DNA from 3 places in the Pseudomonas sp. AC247 genome. Region 2 is predicted to be linked to each of the others. Evidence: riboswitches for the same ligand, from Rfam matches in the RefSeq annotation. Region 2 holds a riboswitch; each other region holds the start of a gene.

Region 1 (6,510 bases), 1.9 Mb from region 2:
CCGGTCGAGTCGACCCGAATGCCGCCCGCACCAAAACCACTGGCTAAAATGTCGCCGGAATAATCGATCAGCACGTTGTTGTTTTCAGCGCTGACGATGATGCCGTAAGCCCGCGTGGTGTTGGGGCTGCCCAGTACGGTGAGATTGCCGCTGCCGGTGACCGTCGCATCGCCGGTACCGCGCTTGATGATGTAGATCGCCCTTGAACCGGCGGTATTCGCGGTGCTGCCCACCGTGATCGGCGCGTTGTTGTCGATACTGATCGACCCGCTGCCACCGACGTTGTCGTTGGCGTAGATACCGTGGGCGGCACCGCCGGTAGTGGTGATCGCACCGTTGTTGACGATGGCGATACTGCCGACCGTGGAAAAGGAACGAATGCCGAAACCGTTGAGGCCATTGGTGCTGAGGGTGCCGTTATTGGTCAGGCGGGTATTGCCGGCGCCACCTTCGGTGAAGAGGCCGAAGGCGTTCATGCCGATAGCCTGGACGCTGGCGGCGCTCACCACGGTGGTGTTGCCGTTGACCGCTCGGGTGTGAACCCCGGCGTGATTGCCGATGCCGGCAGTCGGCAAGGTATCGTCGATGATCGGCAGCCCGGCAGACAACGCATCGTCGTTGTTCACCAGAATACTCACCCCGGCACCCACATTGACGTTGCTCTCGCCACTGCCGGTGGCCTTGGTCCAGATGCCGTTACCGCCAAGCAAGGTGATTTGCCCGCTGCCTTGATGGCTGAGGTTGATCGCACCGCCGCCGCTGGCGTTGATGTCGATGCCATCGTGCTCGTTGCCGACCACGCTGTTGAGAATATTCAGCGTGGTGCCGGAACTGACCGAGAACGTCGACGACCCGCTGCCGGCGTTGGTGATTGCCAGGGCGTCGAGCCCACTCCCGCCGACGTTGACCGTGTTGGTACCGCCATTGACGGACAGGTCAGCGTTGCCGGTGCTGCCAATCACGTTGGCAAACACCGCGTTCGCGGCCGTGGGCGGAGTGCTGTCGATCGTCGTGCCGCTGAGGGTCAGCGTGGTGTTGGCGTTGTTGCCGCGGCTGAGCAGTGACGACCCCGCCGTGGTGGTAATGCTCGTCCCCGCTTGAGTGCTGATCGCCGCATCGACAGTCACAGCGGGCATACAGGTTTGCGAGACGTTATAGGCACCCGCCGCCAGCGGTCCGCAGGCGGCCTGCGCGTCTGTCAGCATCAGCGCATTGGCCATGGCGACCACCACGGCACTGCGCAGCAAATGCGGGGCAAACCCGCCGATGGAGTGCTCGCAAACACGTTGCATGAAAACCTCCTTGTTAGGTGTTATCCACGGCGAACGGGCCACGCTCGGCGCCACTTGAATGTTGCCTGCTGATCACAGCTATAGACCTTAGTAGTTATTTCCGAAGAAGGAGCAAAACCGACCGAGGCTCAACCCATTCATCACCGACATTGATCTGCAGCAATATCGGCAAACCGCAACCGCCGTATTCTGTCTTTGCTGGATACAGCCGTGCTGTGCGCACGTCACAGGCCTGTGGCCAAGGTGGCGACAAATGAACAAAAAACGCATCGTCTGGGGGAGCATTCTCCTGGGGTTTCCGTGTGTCTTGCTGCCAGTGATTCTGATGGGCTACCTCGCCTGGATGCTCAATCTGGCGTCTGCTCAGCAGCGTCTGGAAACTCTCGCCGCTGTGGCCTCCAGCCGCGCCAATGGCACGTTCAACGAAGCCGCCGGGGCGCTGAAAGCCATCGCCGGTTCCCACCTGGTACCGTGCACGCCCGAGAGCATCGATGAGATGCGCCTGCTGACCATCAACACCTTCTCGGTGAAGTCAGTCGGCTATGTCGAAGAAGAGATTTACGCCTGCGGTTCCTGGGGGCCGGTCGGTCATCACGCCGTCCCTTGGCGCGAAGACTTCACCAGCGCCGATGGCGTGCGCGTGTCGCTCGGTGTGCAGTCACGCATCGTCCCGGCCAAACCGATGATGGCCCTGCAATATGCAGCGTTCAATGTGCTGGTCGACCCTGAGCAATTCCTCCAGGTGATGCTCGAAGACGATCTGCATCTGGCGGTCGCGACCGCGACCGGCCAACTGGTCAGCGCCTCGCGCCCGGGGGCCGAGCATTTTCTGAGTCGAGTGCACTCCGGCCCTCACGCAGGCCTTGAAGACGGTTATCTGTACACCCTCGTACACAACGGCGACTGGGTCGCCATTGCCACGCTGTCGCGCCATGAATTGATGCAGGGGCTGGTCCGCCGGGAAATGCTGCTGTTGCCGATTGGCGGCTTGCTCGCCGGCGTGTTGGTGTTGCTGATCATCCGCCGCACCCGGCAGCGCTTGTCGCCGCTGGCCGAGCTGAAACTGGCGGTGCGCAATCGCGAGTTCATCGTGCACTACCAACCGATCGTCAGCCTCAGCGATGGCGCCTGTGTCGGCGCCGAAGCACTGGTGCGCTGGCGCCATCCGGACGGCACGCTGGTGCGCCCCGATGCGTTCATTCCGCTGGCCGAGGACAGTGGCCTGATTTTGCCGATCACCGATCAGGTGATCGATGCGGTGATGCGCGACCTCGGTCCGCTGCTGGTCAAGGAACGGCAGCTGCACGTGGCCATCAATCTGGCGGCCAGGGATGTCAGCAGCGGTCGTTTCCTGCCCGGTCTGGAAGCGGCTGCCCGCAACGCCGGCGTGCAGCAGAAGCAGATCTGGCTGGAAGCCACCGAACGCGGTTTTGTCGATATCGACGCCGCCCGCGCCACCGTCAATCAGGCGCGCTCGCTCGGTTATCTGGCGGCCATCGACGACTTCGGCACCGGGTTTTCCAGCCTTCAGCATGTGCAGCAGTTGCCGCTGGACGTGCTGAAGATCGACAAGTCGTTCGTCGACAACATCGATCAGGATGCGGCGACCGGTTCCGTGACCGGGCACATCATCGAAATGGCCAAAAGCTTGCGCCTGAAGATCGTCGCAGAAGGCATCGAAACCGCGGCGCAACGCGATTACCTGCGCGACCACGGCGTGCATTACGGCCAGGGCTGGCTGTTCGGCAAACCGATGCCGGCCGAGGAGTTTCTGCGCTTTTATCGAATGCGCGCCAACGTGGTCATCGACCACGCGGCGCTGGAGGGTGTGGCCTGAGGTCAGAAGCGCGCCTTGACCGAGACCATGAAGTTGCGTGGATCACCGTAGTAGTTGCCGAAGGTGCGCAGAAGTTGACGAACGGTCTTTCGAATGTTCAGATGCCGCCCTGTTTCAGGTGTCCCATGCCGCCGTGCATGGGGTGAAACGGGAAACCGGTACGTTCGAATCGAACAAGTCCGGTGCTGCCCCCGCAACGGTAGGCGCGTGATGCTTTCAACAAACCACTGTGGCCAGACGGCCATGGGAAGGTGAAAGCCTCGATACGCGCGAGCCCGGAGACCGGCCCGAAATGTCTGTTTGGCAAAATCCTGCGGTGGGCGGGCATGGGCCGGTATTGGCTGTGCGCGATGCCTTCTCCTGCATGCTCTTCTGCGAAGATCCTTTTCGAGAAGACAATGATTCGACCTTTCAACACCTCTGCTCCAACCCTTCTGTTCGGCTGCCTGTTCAGCCCTCTGTTGCTGGCCGACGACACGGCGCTGGAACTCAATCAGCAAATCGTTTCCGCCCCGTCGGTGGAGTCCACCACCGTCGCCGACATGGCGCATTACGGCAGCAAAGTCGAAATCGTCAGCCGCGAACAGATCGAGCGCGCCGGGCCGAGTGCCGACGTCAGCCGGGTCATGCAGATGTTCATTCCCGGCCTCTACGTCGCGCCGAAAAACGGCCCGTTCGACTACGGCACTTATTCGCTGCTGGGCGGGCACAATGACGACACGCTGATCCTGCTCGACGGCGTGCGCCTGAACAATCGCCTGTACGGCGGCCTCTATCTCGACACCCTGCCGGCCAACGCGATCGAGCGCATCGAAGTGCTCAAGGGTGGGCAGAGCCTGTTGTTCGGCACACAAGCGGTGTCGGGGGTGATCAACATCGTCACCCGCAGCCCGCAGTCGCGCCAAGCCATGGGCGAAGTGAACCTGGGCGTCGACACCTTCGGCGGCACCACCGAAGACGCGCGAGTGGAAAACATTTTCACCAACGGTTTTGGCGATCTGGGTTTGCTGGCGTACGTCAGCCACAACGTCTCCGACGGTTATCAACCGTATCGCAACCGCAACCTGAAAAACGTCACCGAGAAAAAGCGTGCCTACGAAGTCACCACGTTCGGTGGCAAGGCGATCCAGTCGTTCGGCGACGATTCGCGGCTGGAGCTGTTTTATCAATACGCCGACGCCAAACTCGATTTCGCCCGCCCGGTCGACAATCACAACACCACCAACGACCGTGTGCAGCAGATCGCTACCGCGACGTTCGAACAGAGCCTCAACGAGCGCTTCAGCTACTTCGTCAAAGGCCACATCAACGATTGGGACACGCGTTACACCCGGGTCAACAATGTCGAGGGCGGCGCCACCAAAGTCATCAATCACAACGACTACTGGGGTTTCACTGACTGGGGCGTGCAGGCCGAAGGCAAGGCTGAACTGCCCGGCGGCCATGTGCTGGTGTTCGGCAGCGACAACCAATGGTTCAAGGGTCAGGACGATGTGCTGATCATTGACAACGACAAGGCCGAAGCCCACGCGATCTATACGCAATTGCGCCCGCAGATCGACGCCCTGCCCGACTGGCATCCCAGCATCGGCGTCCGTCACGAGGCCATGGGCGGCGGCGACAGCGCCACGGTCGGCATGCTCACTTCGCTGTATGACCTCAGCGACAACTGGTCGCTGCGCGGTCAATACGGCAGCGCCTACAAGCTGCCGAATGCCGAGCAACTGTTCGTCAACGAACCGGGCGACGAGCTTGGCAACCGCAATCTCAAACCGGAAAAAAGCCGCAACGCCGAGCTGGGCCTCGACTACAAAGGTTTTTTGCTCGACCGCGAATTCAGCGCCAGCGTGACCCTGTTCAAACGCAAGATCGACGACCTGATTACCCTCGACGACATTCAGTGGGTCAACGGTGAAGGGCAGATCCGCATGCGCGGTTTCGAGGCCGACGCCAAACTGGCGCTCAATGACCAATGGAGTGTGCAGGCGGACATGACCCGCAACCTCACCGAGTCGCGCACGGGCGTGACCATCAATGACATTCCGAGCTTCTTCGCCCGCTCGCGCGTGGGTTATGAGTCGGAAAATCGCCTGTGGGGCGCTGGCGGGGCGATCCGTTATATCCGCGACATCACCAGTTCGAAGCAGGTCGAGTACGGTCATTATTCGGTGGTGGATGCCGACGCCTATCGCTACCTCGACAGCGCCCATCAGCACCGCGTCAGCCTGTTGGTGGAAAACCTGTTCGACCGCAATTACGTCACCAGCCGTTCGAGCAACGTCGACAACCTCGGGCGGCCGTTCACCTCCGAAGTGCGCTACACGTATCGCTTCTGATGAGTCAGATCAAAACCATCGACGGCGTCGACACGCACCCGGACTGGTCGCACGTGCCGGCGCATGCCCGCCACGTGTTCATCTGCACCGGCCCGCGCTGCACCCAGCGCGGTGCCCAGCAGTTATGGAAAACCCTGCGCCGGCACTTGCTGGAACATGACCGCATCGAGACGCCGGGCGGCGTGTTGCTGACCCGCACGCATTGTCAGTTTCCGTGCAACCTCGGGCCGGTGCTGACGGTGTACCCGGAGACGTGCTGGTATGGCGTGCACAGCAAGGCTGACGTGCAGCGATTGGTCGAGGTGCATCTGGTCGGCGGTGAGGTGGTCGAGGATTTGCTGATCAGGGCGCAGCCATGAAAACGCTTGGGTTATGCCTGGCCGCCCTGCTCGGCGCAGCACCGGTATTGGCCGACAGTTACCGCAACTGCGGCGAAACCTGGAACGCCGCGCCGCCGTCACGGATCGTCGCGCTCAATCAGCACGCGGCGGACATCGTTCTGGCGCTGGGAGCCGGGCCTGCGCTGGTTGGCGTGGCGTATCTGGACGACACCGATGCCGGCCAGCGTCAGGCTGAGTACTTCGGCGTACCGGTGATCGCCCGTCAGTACCCGGCCAGCGAGGTGCTGTACGCGCAGCGGCCGGACCTGGTGATCGGCGGCTTCGCCACCGCTTTTGGTGACGGCGTGACATCGCGCTCAGGGCTGGCGCGCAACGGCGTCGGCTCGTACTTGCTGGAGTCGGCCTGCGCCGGGCATTCACTGGATTACTTCGGGCATGTGCGCAACGACCTGCTGACCCTGGGCCAGTTACTCGACAAACAGCAGCAGGCTCGGCAACTGATCGACGCCATGGACGCGGACCTCGCCAGCGTGCGCGCGCTGGTCGGCACGGAAAAACCGCTGTCGGTGTTCTATCTCGACAGCGAAGTCAAAGGCCTCGACAGCGAAGGCCAGCGCGGTTTCGTCACCCCGCTGTTGGCCGCTGCCGGCGCCCGCAATGTGTTCGCCGAGATTAATCTGTATCGGGTGACGGTGAGCCGCGAA
Region 2 (6,510 bases):
TTTCAGGCGCCAGAAAATCCGCTTTCCTGCACGTGGTGCAGGCCGCGTATCGACTCAAAAGGGCTTAAGCGCTTAGATGTAAACGAGAAACCGAGAAGTCACAAAAAGATCGATTGAATTTGCAAATGAGGCTGATAGCGGGCATAGTCTCGGCTTCTTTACAACTATCAACCACGGTCGTGCCCATGCTAAAGCGCTTCGCACCCCTCGTGCCTCTCGCATTTGTCACCCTGTTGTTCGGTTGCGCTGCTCATTCTCCAGTTCAAGAGCAGCCTCAACAGGTTAAAAATTCTGCCACGGCCCAGTCTTCCGTTATTTACCAGGAAGAGTTGGATACCGAAAAAGAACTCAACGAATTCAACGGCAAGAAGCCTTATCAGCTTCCTGTCCTGGCCGACAGCATCCTCGAACGCGGCATGTCCCTGATCGGTACCCGTTACCGTTTCGGCGGTACCTCCGAAGCCGGTTTCGATTGCAGCGGTTTCATCGGTTACCTGTTCCGCGAAGAAGCCGGCATGAACCTGCCACGCTCCACTCGCGAAATGATCAACGTGGATGCGCCGCTGGTTTCGCGCAGCAACCTTGAGCCGGGCGATCTGCTGTTCTTCGCCACCAACGGTCGTCGCGGTCGTGTCAGTCACGCCGGGATCTACCTGGGTGACAACCAGTTCATCCATTCCAGCAGTCGTCGCAGTGGCGGTGTTCGCATCGATAGCCTGGGTGACAGCTACTGGAACAAGACCTTCATCGAAGCCAAGCGCGCACTCGCGATGGCCCCGACCGTGGTCACCGCTCGCAAGTAATTCCCCCCCGTTGTCGCTGCGTTCGCGGCGACAAACGGTTACGGCAACGGAGTAGACCTAGACTTTACAAGGTGAAGTTAAAGTCTTACTTGAAGTTTGCCGCGTAGCCGCTAGAATCCTGTATCTATATTGATGGCAAACCGCCTGCGTGCTCCGCAGGCGGTTTTGTTTTCTGTCCATCCGGCAGAGAAAGCCGCAGCCAGATCAGGATGTTCTGCTTATGACGATGTCGGCCCGCCTCACTTTGATGCTCTGTGCAGCGCTGCTCAGCGCCTGCGCCAGTCGCACACCGCCGCCTGCGCCGGTAGTTCGCGCGCCGGTCGTGTTCGGCCCCTCTCAATCATTCTCGCCGGCTGCTGAAGACGTGCTGTTTCGCGCGCTTGGCCTGGTTGGTACGCCTTATCGTTGGGGTGGCAATACGCCGGATTCGGGTTTTGATTGCAGTGGCTTGATCGGTTTTGTTTACCGCGACGCAGCCGGTATCTCCCTGCCGCGTTCGACACGTGAGCTGATCGTGATGCAGGCACCGAATGTCGGCAAGGAAGGCTTGCAGACCGGTGACCTGATCTTCTTCGCCACCAATGGCGGCTCGCAGGTCAGTCATGCGGGGATTTACGTTGGTGAAGGGCGCTTCGTGCATGCACCGGCAACGGGCGGCACGGTGAAGCTCGACAGCCTGTCGAAGGCGTATTGGCAGAAGGCCTATCTAAGCGCCAAGCGCGTATTGCAACCTGAGCATCTGGCGCACAACCCATAATCCAACTGCACACAATCCCCTGTAGGAGTGAGCCTGCTCGCGATGGCGTTCATTCAGTCAAAAATGATGTCGACTGATACGACGCTATCGCGAGCAGGCTCACTCCTACATTTGTTTTGGGGCAGGCGCTAAATTATTTGGCAGAAGTTACTCGCCAAACCTTGTTGCCAACATCATCCGCCACCAACAAGCCACCTTGCTGGTCGATCACCACACCCACCGGGCGCCCCAGCGCGTTTTCGTCCTTGTCGAGGAACCCGGTCAGCACATCCACCGGTTTACCGCTCGGCTTGCCGCCGGTAAACGGCACAAAAATCACCTTGTAGCCACTGTGCGGTTTACGGTTCCACGATCCATGCTGGCCGATGAACGCGCCTTCCTTGAACTGCGCTGGCAAGGTGTTGCCTTCGGCGAAGCTCAGGCCGAGCGATGCGGTGTGCGGGCCGACCGCGTAATCCGGGGCGATGGCCTTGGCCACCAGATCCAGATTCTGTGGCGACACTCGAACGTCGACGTGCTGCCCGTAATAACTGAACGGCCAGCCGTAGAAACCGCCGTCCTTCACTGAAGTAATGTAATCCGGCACCAGGTCGCTGCCGATCTCGTCACGCTCGTTGACCGCTGTCCACAGTGCGCCGCTGGTAGGCTCCCAAGCCAGGCCGTTGGGGTTGCGAATGCCCGAAGCGAAAATCCGGTGATTGCCGGTCGCCCGATCGACTTCCCAGATCGCCGCGCGGCCTTCTTCTTTATCCAGGCCGTTCTCACCGACGTTACTGTTTGAGCCGACCGTGACGTACAGCTTATCGCCGTCCTTACTGGCGATGACGTTTTTGGTCCAGTGATGGTTCAACGTGCCGCCGGGCAGATCGGTCACTTTGATTGGCTGCGACTTGATCTCGGTCGCGCCGGGTTCGTAGTGAAAGCGCAACAGGCGATCGGTATCAGCGACATACAAATCATTGCCGACCAGGGTCATGCCAAAGGGCGAATTGAGGTTCTGCAAAAACACCGTGCGCGTCTCGGCCACACCATCGTGATCGGCGTCGCGCAGCAGGGTGATGCGGTTCGGGCTCGGCACGCCGGCCCCAGCCTTGCCCATGACTTTCTTCATGACCCAGCCACGAACGCCGCTGCTGTCGTCGGGTTTCGGCGGTGCATTGGTTTCCGCCACCAGCACATCACCGTTGGGCAGCACGTAGAGCCAGCGCGGATGATCGAGGCCTTCGGCAAATGCCGCGACTTGAGTGCCGACCGCCGCCGTCGGTTTGCCGCCCTCCGGCCAGCCGATCGCCGGGGCGATGTTCACCGTCGGGATCAGGGTCTTGTTCGGTTCGGGCAATTTCGGCGACGGGCCGGTGCCGTCGGTGACTTGCAGGCTGGAGGATTCACCGCAGGCGGCGAGCCCTCCGGCGAGGGCGATGACGAAAACGAGCTGGGGCTTGCGCATTGCTGATCTTCCCTATGAATGCATTCCTAATCATAGAGGAGGTCGCAAGCCCGATGGTTCAACTGCTCAGCCGCGGGCCTCCTTGAACAGCACGGCAATGCCGGGATGATAATTGCCGGCTTCGCTGCGCAATTTGCGGTAGGCGTAGGGGAAATACCAGGCGACCGCGCAGGTGTGTTCCTTTTGCAGGTCGTCGACCATGTCTTGCAGCTCTTCGGGGCTGGCGCTGTGTTGGGCTTTTTGCGGGGCGACAAACAGGCAGCCGAGCTTGAGGTCGCTGGCAAAGCTGATGCGTTTGGCATCGTTGGTAATGTCGAGCAGGGCTTGGGTCAGGTTGAGGTTGGTGACCCGTGGCCAGCGCTGCGTAGCCTGAATGTAAGCGCGATCTTCGGCGCTGGCAATGAACAGGTCGGCGCGGGCATTGCGCTCACCTTCTTCATTCTGTTTGCGCGTGGGCGTGTCGTTCAGGGTGACCAGTTCGGCCATCCACGCCGCTGCCGAGAGCAGGCCGAGATTGGCTTTCTCGTCATGCCAGTACGGTGTGTCGCTGTCGCCGCGTACGGCGTTAAAGCGGTCGATACAGTCAAACCAGCGTTCAAGCAGCGGGCGCAGGAATTCCAGGCGCGGGTTGCTGATGATCATGCCTTGCATCGTCATCATCCTTATTCTTGTGATGGGCTTTTTCGGGAAAAGCATGGCTCTTTGATATCATTTGTATCAGTGTGGCACAAGATTGGCGCCAGATAATTGATCGACGGCAGTTATTCGCCCGATGGCCGCCTCTTTAATTGACGCTCCACCCCCAACCCTCTAACCTTCGCGGCTTGTTTCAGGTGCTCTGTGACCCACGTCGACAGAGTGAAACAGGGAAGCCGGTGAGGGTTGTCTTCAGGTGAAGAACAATCACGATCCCGGCGCTGCCCCCGCAACGGTAAATGAGTAAAAGCTGCGCCTTGAGCCACTGCCTCGACAGAAGCGGGAAGGCGCGCAGCCAGGCCAACGCCGCTCATGAGCCCGGAGACCGGCCTGATCCATCCAGCGGCATCACGGTGGGCGATGCCAGGCTTTTTGCCGTCTATTCTTGTGCCTGCCCGCCGTTATCCAGCCCCAACGGAGAGCTCCCCCATGACTGATTCCCCCGAGCGCGACGAACGCCATCTGGCGCGTATGCAGCGCAAAAAAGCCGTGATCGACGAACGCATCGCCAACTCCCCCGACGAGTGCGGCCTGGTGCTGGTGCTGACCGGCAATGGCAAAGGCAAGAGCAGCTCGGCGTTCGGCATGCTCGCCCGCGCCATGGGGCACGGCATGAAGTGCGGCGTGGTGCAGTTCATCAAGGGGCGTAACAGCACCGGCGAAGAATTGTTCTTCCGCCGCTTCCCCGAGCAAGTGCGCTTCCATGTCATGGGCGAGGGCTTCACCTGGGAAACTCAGGATCGCCAGCGCGACATCGCTGCAGCCGAAGCGGCATGGGCGGTTTCCCGTGAGCTGCTGCGTGATCCGTCGATCGGCCTGGTGGTGCTCGATGAACTGAACATCGCCCTCAAGCACGGCTACCTCGATCTCGATCAGGTGCTCAGCGATCTGCAGGCACGTCCGCCGATGCAGCACGTGATCGTCACCGGTCGCGCGGCCAAGCCGGAAATGATCGAGATGGGCGACACGGTCACCGAAATGGGCATGCTCAAACACGCCTTCCAGGCCGGCATCAAAGCGCAGAAAGGCGTCGAACTTTGAATCAACCACGTCACTGCCCGGCGGTGCTCATCGCCGCTCCGGCCTCCGGTCAGGGCAAGACCACCGTCACCGCCGCGCTCGCCCGTTTGCATCGCAATCAGGGGCGCAAAGTGCGCGTGTTCAAATGCGGCCCGGACTTCCTTGATCCGATGATCCTCGAGCGTGCCAGCGGTGCGCCGGTGTATCAACTGGACATGTGGATGGTCGGCGAGCAGGAGAGTCGTCGGCTGTTGTGGGAAGCCGCTGCCGAGGCGGATCTGATTCTGATCGAAGGCGTGATGGGCCTGTTTGACGGTACGCCCTCGAGCGCGGATCTGGCGCGGCATTTTGGTGTGCCGGTGCTCGGGGTGATCGACGGCACGGCGATGGCGCAGACCTTTGGTGCGCTGGCGCTGGGACTGGCCAAGTATCAGCCGGATCTGCCATTTGCCGGGGTTTTGGCCAACCGGGTTGGCACGTTGCGTCATGCGCAATTGCTGGAAGGCAGCCTTACCGAAGGTCTGCGTTGGTACGGCGCATTGTCGCGCGAGACCGGCATTGAATTGCCGAGTCGGCATCTGGGGCTGGTCCAGGCCAGCGAACTGAATGACCTCGATGTGCGTCTCGACGCCGCAGCCGATGCACTGGCCAGCAGCTGCGAGGTAGCGCTGCCACCGGCCGTGGAATTTGCCGCGCCGGACGTCGTCGCTGTTGAGCCGCTGCTGAAGAATGTGCGCATTGCCGTTGCACGTGATGAGGCGTTTGCCTTCACTTACGGCGCTAGCCTGGATCTGCTGCGGGCGATGGGCGCCGAGTTGAGCTTTTTCTCGCCGATCCGCGATACGCAATTGCCGGAGGCGGACAGTCTGTACCTGCCGGGCGGTTATCCGGAATTGCACCATGTTGCGTTGTCGCAGAACACCGCGATGGTTGCGGCAATCCTTGCACACCATGCGGCGGGCAAGCCGTTGCTCGCTGAGTGTGGCGGGATGCTGTATTTGCTCGATTCGCTGACGGATGTTGAAGGCACTCGCGCTGAGCTGGTTGGGCTGCTCAAGGGCGACGCGGTGATGCAGAAGCGTCTGGCGGCGTTGGCGTTGCAGGCGGTGGATCTGCCGGAAGGTTCGTTGCGTGGGCACACTTATCATCATTCGTTGACGACTACCGAACTGACGCCGATTGCTCGAGGGCTGAGCCCGAATGGTGGGCGCGGCGCCGAGGCGGTTTATCGGGAAGGGCGGATGACGGCTTCTTATGTGCACTTCTATTTTCCGTCGAATCCTGCGGCTGTCGCTGCATTGTTTGCGCCGTCCCTTGAGGACGCTATCGCGAGCAGGCTCACTCCTACAGTGGGCGATGGTGTGCCTGACGAAACGCAATCCCCTGTAGGAGCGAGCCTGCTCGCGATGGGGCCATGACCGACAACGCATTCTCCGAAGCCGAGCGCGAAGCGGTTTACAGAGCCATCGCCGAACGCCGCGACATGCGCCACTTCACCGGTGGCAGCGTCGAGCCGGAGCTGTTGCGCCGACTTTTGGAAGCCGCCCACCAGGCGCCAAGCGTCGGCCTGATGCAGCCCTGGCGCTTCATTCGCATCAGCGACCGAACGTTACGCGGTCAGATCCAGAGCCTCGTCGAAGCAGAACGCATCCGCACAGCCATTGCCCTCGGCGAGCGCAGTGACGAGTTCATGAAACTCAAGGTCGAAGGCATCAACGACTGCGCTGAGGTGCTGGTCGCCGCGCTGATGGATGATCGCGACAAGCACATTTTCGGGCGCCGCACGC
Region 3 (6,510 bases), 1.2 Mb from region 2:
CGGCGGCTGCCAAGGCTGCGGCCAGGCGGACGTGACCCTCAAGGAAGGCATTGAGCGCACTTTGCTTGAGCGCATTCCTGAGCTGAAGGGCGTTCGTGACGTGACCGACCATACGCAGAAAGAAAACGCCTACTACTGAGTAAGGTGTTCGCTGCGGAGAAGAAAAACGGCGCTGTGGCGAGGGGATTTATCCCCGATGAACTGCGCAGCAGTTCCAATTCAGGCAATGCATTTTCCCGTGATGAATGCATTGTCTGAAGCCACAGAATCAAAAGATCGCAGCCTTCGGCAGCTCCTACATTGGAATGTGTTTCCCTGTAGGAGCTGCCGAAGGCTGCGATCTTTTGCTTTCAGGGTCTGTAAAGGTGTGCATGCCCCGCGCGGTACAGCGATGACTCGCTAAACACCTCACTCCCCAACACCCGCCCGACCAGTATCAACGCCGTACGCCGAAAGCCTTTCGCTTCAACCTTCCCGGCAATATCCGCCAGCGTCCCGACCACCCAATCCTGATCCGGCCACGTCGCCCGGTGAATCACCGCAATCGGGCAATCAGCGCCGTAATGCGGCAATAGCTCGGCCAGAATCTTGTCTAGGTGATTAACGCCCAAATGAATCGCCATGGTCGCACCGTGCTGCGCCAGACTGCCGAGTTCTTCACCCGCGGGCATCGCGGTTTTATCGGCATAGCGGGTCAGAATCACGCTTTGTGAAATGTCCGGCAGCGTCAGCTCCGCACCCAGCAATGCCGCACACGCCGCCGTTGCCGTCACGCCGGGAACGATCTCAAACGGAATATTCAGCTCGCGCAAATAGCGAATCTGCTCACCAATCGCGCCATACAGACTCGGATCGCCGGAATGCACCCGCGCCACATCCTGACCGTTCGCGTGCGCGGTTTTGATCAGTTCGATGATCTGTTCCAGATGCAATTCGGCGCTGTTGACCACCGTTTCAGCCTGATGACCTTCAAGCACCGCCGTCGGCACCAGCGAGCCTGCATAGATGATCACCGGGCAACTGCGGATCAGCCGCTGGCCTTTGACGGTGATCAGTTCCGGGTCGCCGGGGCCGGCGCCGATGAAGTAGACGGTCATCGTAGAATCCTGTGAAAAAGAGGCGCAGCAATGGCTTCAGATGAAGATTGCTCATGATCGATGGCGGGGATTATCGGGTTTTTACGCGGCGCCGGCCAATGCGAAGGTGGCCTGGGCGTATTTTTGCCGGGAAATCAGCAGTTTTGCCGGTGCCTGAATCAACTGTTCGGCGAGGGCCAGCGCAGCACTTTCGGCAACGCCGTAACAACCGGTGCGTTCGTAAGCGATCTCGGAACGATGGCTGAGTCGCTCTTGGTAACTGGCCAATTCCTCGCTGCTGAAGTACAGCAATGGCAACGCCAGTTGTGCGGCGAGTTCCTGTAAACCGGGTTCATCGCGTTTCAGGTCGATACTGGCCAGAGCCTTGACCGCATGAAGCTCGATGCGATGTGCCTGTAACGCCTGATCAAGTAACGCGCGCAGCGTGCTGGCAGGGCAGCCGCGCTGGCAGCCCAGGCCGACCACAAAGGTCGGCGCTGCGCTGTCATTTGTCATGCGTGGTATTGGCCAGCGCTTTTGCGGCGGAACAACCAGGCACTGATCAGGCCCAGGGTCAGCCAGAACACTACGTTGGTCAGCTGCGAAGCGATTTTGAACTGCGCTTCCAATGCTTCAGGGGCGAGCATCGAATGCACTTGCGGCTGTGGGGCGCCGATCACGTGCGGCACGGCGAGAATCGCCACACCGAGGACTTTCATCAGCCAGTGACGGCTGAACGCGATCAATGACAGGCCGACGGCAGTCGACGCGGCAGTGCCGATCCACCACATCTGTCGCGAAGCCAGATCAGCGGCCGCGGTGCCCGGCAGTTCTGGCGGCAGGCCCAAAGTCGGCGCGAGGACGAACGTGGCGTAGCCGGCCAGGCCCCAGAGCAGGCCTTGCGAGGTTTTGGTCGGTGCGCGCAGGGTGTAAAGGCCGGCGAGCATCAGGGCGAAACCGACGGCTACCACCAGATTGCCGCCCGTGGTCGAGACCACGCGCTGCCAGCCGTCTTCCGGCTCCCAGGCTTCGGCGTCGTGGGTGTGGCCGGCCATGGCGCCTTCGGCGTGTTCATGCACGGCGATGGGTTCGGCTTTTTCGAAAGTTTCCGCTTGAAGAATCAGCGGCGAGACCCAGAAGCTTTGCAGCAGGGTGAGGAGCAGGGCGGCCAGAAGACCGGTGAACCCTGCGGTTTGCGCAATACGCTTGATCATGTCGGCAGGTCTCAGTGGCACGGGAACGCGGCGCTGTGGCGGGTATCGTGGGCGGCGTTGTGCACCGCTTCGATGTGCGAGAAGCCGGCGAAGTAGACCAGGCTGGCGCCGAGGATCGACGCGAAGATCGCGGCGCTCAGGCGTTGGCTCAGTGTGGCGCTGCTGGTGATTTTGTCCGTGTTGCTGCCGGTGCTGCTGATGATCGACATGGCGCTTCCCTCTGGAGTGTCAGCGGGTGAATCGAGCGCATGAAAACCCCTGCGGGTCGGGCTCGCAGAGGTTCGAACAGCGCCCGCCCACCGCGGGTTTGTTATGTTCAGCGACGCACGAGGTGCGAGCTGTGTGTTGCGGGCCGGTCTCCGGGCTCACGAGGGGTTGGCGTCAGGCCGACCTGCAAGCGTCTCCTTCCCATGCCGTACGGGCACAGTGGTTTTGACGCTTCGCTCGCTTACCGTTGCGGGGGCAGCACCGGACTGACATGGGCTTGAGTAAAGCACATGATTCACCGGTTTCCCGTTTCACCCTGTGAAGGGCACCCGTAACAAGTTGTGTAGGAGAGCATGGGGTTGGGTTTTTAGTCAATTTTTTGGGGTGGATCCGTTGCTGCGGTAACGGCGTCTTAGGGTTCCGCCCTTACGGCGGGTCACCTTTTCCAAACGCCGAAAAGGTAACCGAAAAGGCTTGCTCCTACGTGCGGCCCGCTCGCTGGGGCTCGGGGTCCCTTCGCTCCGGGATCGATCCGGGCGCAGCGCCTACGGTTTGCTTCGCTGCACCTCCTCTCGCTGTGTTTGGCTGCGCCAAACGGTCGCTGCGCTCCCACGCCCGGATCAATCCCTCCACTCAGCCTTCCGACGTCGCCTTACAGATCAAAAGCCGCAGCCGAGCTAACGCTCATCCTGTTGAGTGGTGAGGAGCGTGGGTGTTCCGCTTTTGATTTTCGTAGGAGCAAAGCTTGCTCGCGATGACAACATACTTTCCGATGCGATCACCTGTAGGAGCTGCCGAAGGCCGCGATCCTTTGACTTTATCTTTTAAGAGCAAGATCAAAAGATCGCAGCCTGCGGCAGCTCCTACATGGGTTATCGGCTGTGCTTTTTGTTCGCTGGCGAAAGCAGGCTGGCAGCCTACCCACCTTTCGACGCAATCCCCTGTAGGAGCTGCCGAAGGCTGCGATCTTTTGATCTGCTTTGGCTCTGGCTTTTGATCTTTTGCCCCTTCGGCAGGCCGAGCGTAGGTGTCCATCCGGGGGGCAGGCGCGCAGCGCCGTGCGGCGCAGCCGCACACATCGAGAGGAGGTGCAGCGAAGCAAACCGTAGGCGATGCCCCCGGATGGACACCGTAGTGAGGGAACACTGAGCCTCAGCGAAGTGCCGTACGCCGGGGCAAAGCCTTTTGGGTTACCTTTTCGGCGTTTGGAAAAGGTGACTCGCTGTAAGAGCGAAACCGCCAGCGGCAGCACCCGCAGCAACGGATATGCCCCCAATACCAAAACTCAACGCCCATTGACCCACCACCAACCGATGCGTAGCCTTGCGCTTTCGAGGTTCTTCGGCCCACGCCGAAGCTAAGAAGGGAACGCGGTCAATGCCGCGGCTGCCCCCGCAACTGTGAACGGTGATGTTCGCTGCCACGCCACTGCCAGCTCAATCGATGAGCCCGCGGGAAGGCGCAGCAAACGCCAGGCCTCGCGCCTGAACACCGTCAGCCAGGAGACCTGCCTCGTCACAGATTCTCACTACAACCGGGCGGGGTGATCCGGTGGCGAACTCTCCAGGCACGCACGCGCGCTGCCGGTTCTCGTCCCGTATGCCCGCCGCTTGCCAAAGGGCATACCGATGAAAACACTGGCCAAACTCCCCGTCACCATCGTCACCGGCTTCCTCGGCTCGGGCAAAACCACGCTCCTGCGGCACATGCTCGACAACGCGCAGGGCCGTCGTATCGCGGTGATCGTCAACGAGTTTGGCGAGCTGGGCATCGACGGTGAAATCCTCAAGCAATGCACCATCGGCTGCAGCGAAGAAGAAGCGGTTGGTCGCGTCTACGAACTGGCCAACGGCTGCCTGTGCTGCACCGTTCAGGAAGAATTCTTCCCGGTGATGCGCGAACTGGTCGCGCGTCGTGGTGACCTCGACCACATCCTCATCGAAACCTCGGGCCTGGCCCTGCCGAAACCTTTGGTCCAAGCCTTCCAGTGGCCGGAAATCCGCAGCGCCTGCACCGTTGATGCAGTGATCACCGTGGTCGACAGCCCGGCCGTGGCCGCTGGCACCTTCGCCGCGTTCCCGGATCAGGTCGATGCGCAGCGCAAACTCGACCCGAACCTCGATCACGAATCGCCGCTGCACGAACTGTTCGCCGACCAATTGGCCAGCGCCGACCTGGTGATCCTCAACAAGGCCGACCAGACCAGCCCGGAAGACCTCGCTCGCGTACGTGCCGAAGTCGCCGAAGAGTTGCCTCCGGCGGTGAAAATCATCGAGGCCAGCAACGGTCGTCTGCCGCTGGACGTGCTGATCGGCCTCGGCGCCGGTTCCGAAGAACACATCGACAGCCGTCACAGCCATCACGATCACCACCACGGTGATGGCGATGACGATCACGATGACCACGATCACGACGCTTTCGACTCGATCTCCATCGAACTGCCGCAAGCCGACGAAAGCCTGCTGCTCGACGCCCTGACGCAACTGGTGGTCAAGCACGGCATCCTCCGTGTCAAAGGTTTCGCCGCTATCCCGAACAAACCAATGCGCTTGCTGATCCAAGGCGTGGGCACGCGTTTCGACAAGCATTTCGACCGTCAGTGGGGCGCCGAGGAAGTGCGCGTGACGCGTCTGGTGTTGATCGGTCAGGAACTCGACGCGGCGCAACTCGAAGCGCAACTGCGCGCTGCGCTCAGCGTTTAAGCCATGCACCTGCTCAGGACTCAGCCCGGCGGTTTCGTCTCGGATGACAACATTGCCGACCTTGGCCAAACCCCCGCCGAGCTGGTGATCCTGTGCAGCGGTGATTCCAGCCTGGCGCTGCTCGCCGAAGCGGCGCAGCAGTTGCCCGAGGATTATCCGAGCCTGCGTCTGGCCAATCCGATGCAGGTGCAGAATCACGCTTCGGTCGACTTGTACGTCGATGAAGTGTTGCGTCACGCCAAGGTCATCCTGATTTCGCTGCACGGCGGCATCGCCTATTGGCGGTATGGCGTCGAGCGTATGATCGAGTTGGCCGAGCGCGGTGTGCAGGTGATTCTGGTGCCGGGTGATGATCGGCCCGATCCGGAGCTCAGCGACTTGAGCACCGTCAACGCCGAAGATCGCGACCGGCTCTGGCAGTTCTTGCGCCAAGGCGGCCTGGGCAACGCACTGGATTTCTTCCGTTGCATGGCCAGCCGTTGGCTCGGCCGCGATTACGCATGGAACGAGCCGCAAACCCTGCCGCGCACGGCGATTTACCACCCGACTAAAAACACCGCTGCACTGAGTGACTGGCAAGCCGAATGGCGGCCTGAGCAACCGGTTGCGGCAGTGCTGTTTTACCGCTCGCATTTGCAAGCGGCGAACACCGCGTTCATCAATGTTTTTTGCCAGCGTTTGCAGGCGGCGGGGCTTAATCCGCTGCCGATCGCGGTGGCCAGTTTGAAAGAGCCCGGCTGCCTCTCGGTGGTCGAGGATTGGCTGGATGAAGTCGAGGCAGGGGTGATATTGAACACCACCGGTTTCGCTCAATCCAGCCCTGAAGCGCCGCATTTGCGGCCGTTTCGCCGCAACATTCCGGTGATTCAGGCGATCTGCGCGCAAGACAACGAGCCCGGCTGGCGCGACAGTGAGCAGGGCCTCGGCCCGCGTGATCTGGCGATGCACATTGCCTTGCCGGAACTCGACGGGCGCATTATCAGCCGGCCGATCAGCTTCAAGGATCTGGCCTGGCGCAGCGAGCGCAGTCAGTCCGATGTGGTCTGCTATCGCGCGCAGCCTGAGCGTATGGATTTTGTCGCTGAACTGGCAAGGCGCTGGATCGATCTGGCGCGGGTGCCGAATGGCGAAAAACGCATCGCCTTGATTCTCGCCAACTACCCGACCCGCGATGGGCGCATCGGCAATGGCGTCGGCCTCGACACCCCGGCGGCGGCGCTGAATATTCTTCGCGCCTTGCAGGCCGAGGGCTATCCGATCACGGCAGAACTGCCGAATAGCGGCACCGAGTTGATCCAGCAATTGCTCGGC

What was found. A riboswitch is a leader RNA that binds a small molecule or an ion and turns the genes downstream of it on or off. The one in region 2 is predicted to bind cobalamin.
Region 1: another riboswitch for cobalamin. It lies ahead of ACZZ0B_RS09210 (TonB-dependent receptor plug domain-containing protein); the one in region 2 lies ahead of cobO (cob(I)yrinic acid a,c-diamide adenosyltransferase).
Region 3: another riboswitch for cobalamin. It lies ahead of ACZZ0B_RS12455 (CbtB domain-containing protein); the one in region 2 lies ahead of cobO (cob(I)yrinic acid a,c-diamide adenosyltransferase).

The regions. Positions count from the first base shown of each region.
Region 1 is NZ_OZ409829.1:1,977,128-1,983,637, reverse strand. It holds gene ACZZ0B_RS09220 (autotransporter outer membrane beta-barrel domain-containing protein) at 1-1,292, opposite strand, end outside; gene ACZZ0B_RS09215 (EAL domain-containing protein) at 1,546-3,129, shown strand; cobalamin riboswitch at 3,229-3,434, shown strand; gene ACZZ0B_RS09210 (TonB-dependent receptor plug domain-containing protein) at 3,528-5,465, shown strand; gene ACZZ0B_RS09205 ((2Fe-2S) ferredoxin domain-containing protein) at 5,465-5,824, shown strand; gene ACZZ0B_RS09200 (ABC transporter substrate-binding protein) at 5,821-6,510, shown strand, end outside.
Region 2 is NZ_OZ409829.1:3,888,816-3,895,325, reverse strand. It holds gene ACZZ0B_RS17550 (C40 family peptidase) at 186-803, shown strand; gene ACZZ0B_RS17545 (C40 family peptidase) at 1,024-1,560, shown strand; gene ACZZ0B_RS17540 (PQQ-dependent sugar dehydrogenase) at 1,694-3,007, opposite strand; gene ACZZ0B_RS17535 (hypothetical protein) at 3,074-3,658, opposite strand; cobalamin riboswitch at 3,822-4,051, shown strand; gene cobO (cob(I)yrinic acid a,c-diamide adenosyltransferase) at 4,133-4,744, shown strand; gene ACZZ0B_RS17525 (cobyrinate a,c-diamide synthase) at 4,741-6,141, shown strand; gene bluB (5,6-dimethylbenzimidazole synthase) at 6,138-6,510, shown strand, end outside.
Region 3 is NZ_OZ409829.1:2,713,758-2,720,267, reverse strand. It holds gene nfuA (Fe-S biogenesis protein NfuA) at 1-139, shown strand, start outside; gene cobM (precorrin-4 C(11)-methyltransferase) at 351-1,097, opposite strand; gene ACZZ0B_RS12465 (cobalamin biosynthesis protein) at 1,179-1,592, opposite strand; gene ACZZ0B_RS12460 (CbtA family protein) at 1,589-2,290, opposite strand; gene ACZZ0B_RS12455 (CbtB domain-containing protein) at 2,302-2,499, opposite strand; cobalamin riboswitch at 2,624-2,845, opposite strand; cobalamin riboswitch at 3,815-4,026, shown strand; gene cobW (cobalamin biosynthesis protein CobW) at 4,126-5,199, shown strand; gene cobN (cobaltochelatase subunit CobN) at 5,203-6,510, shown strand, end outside.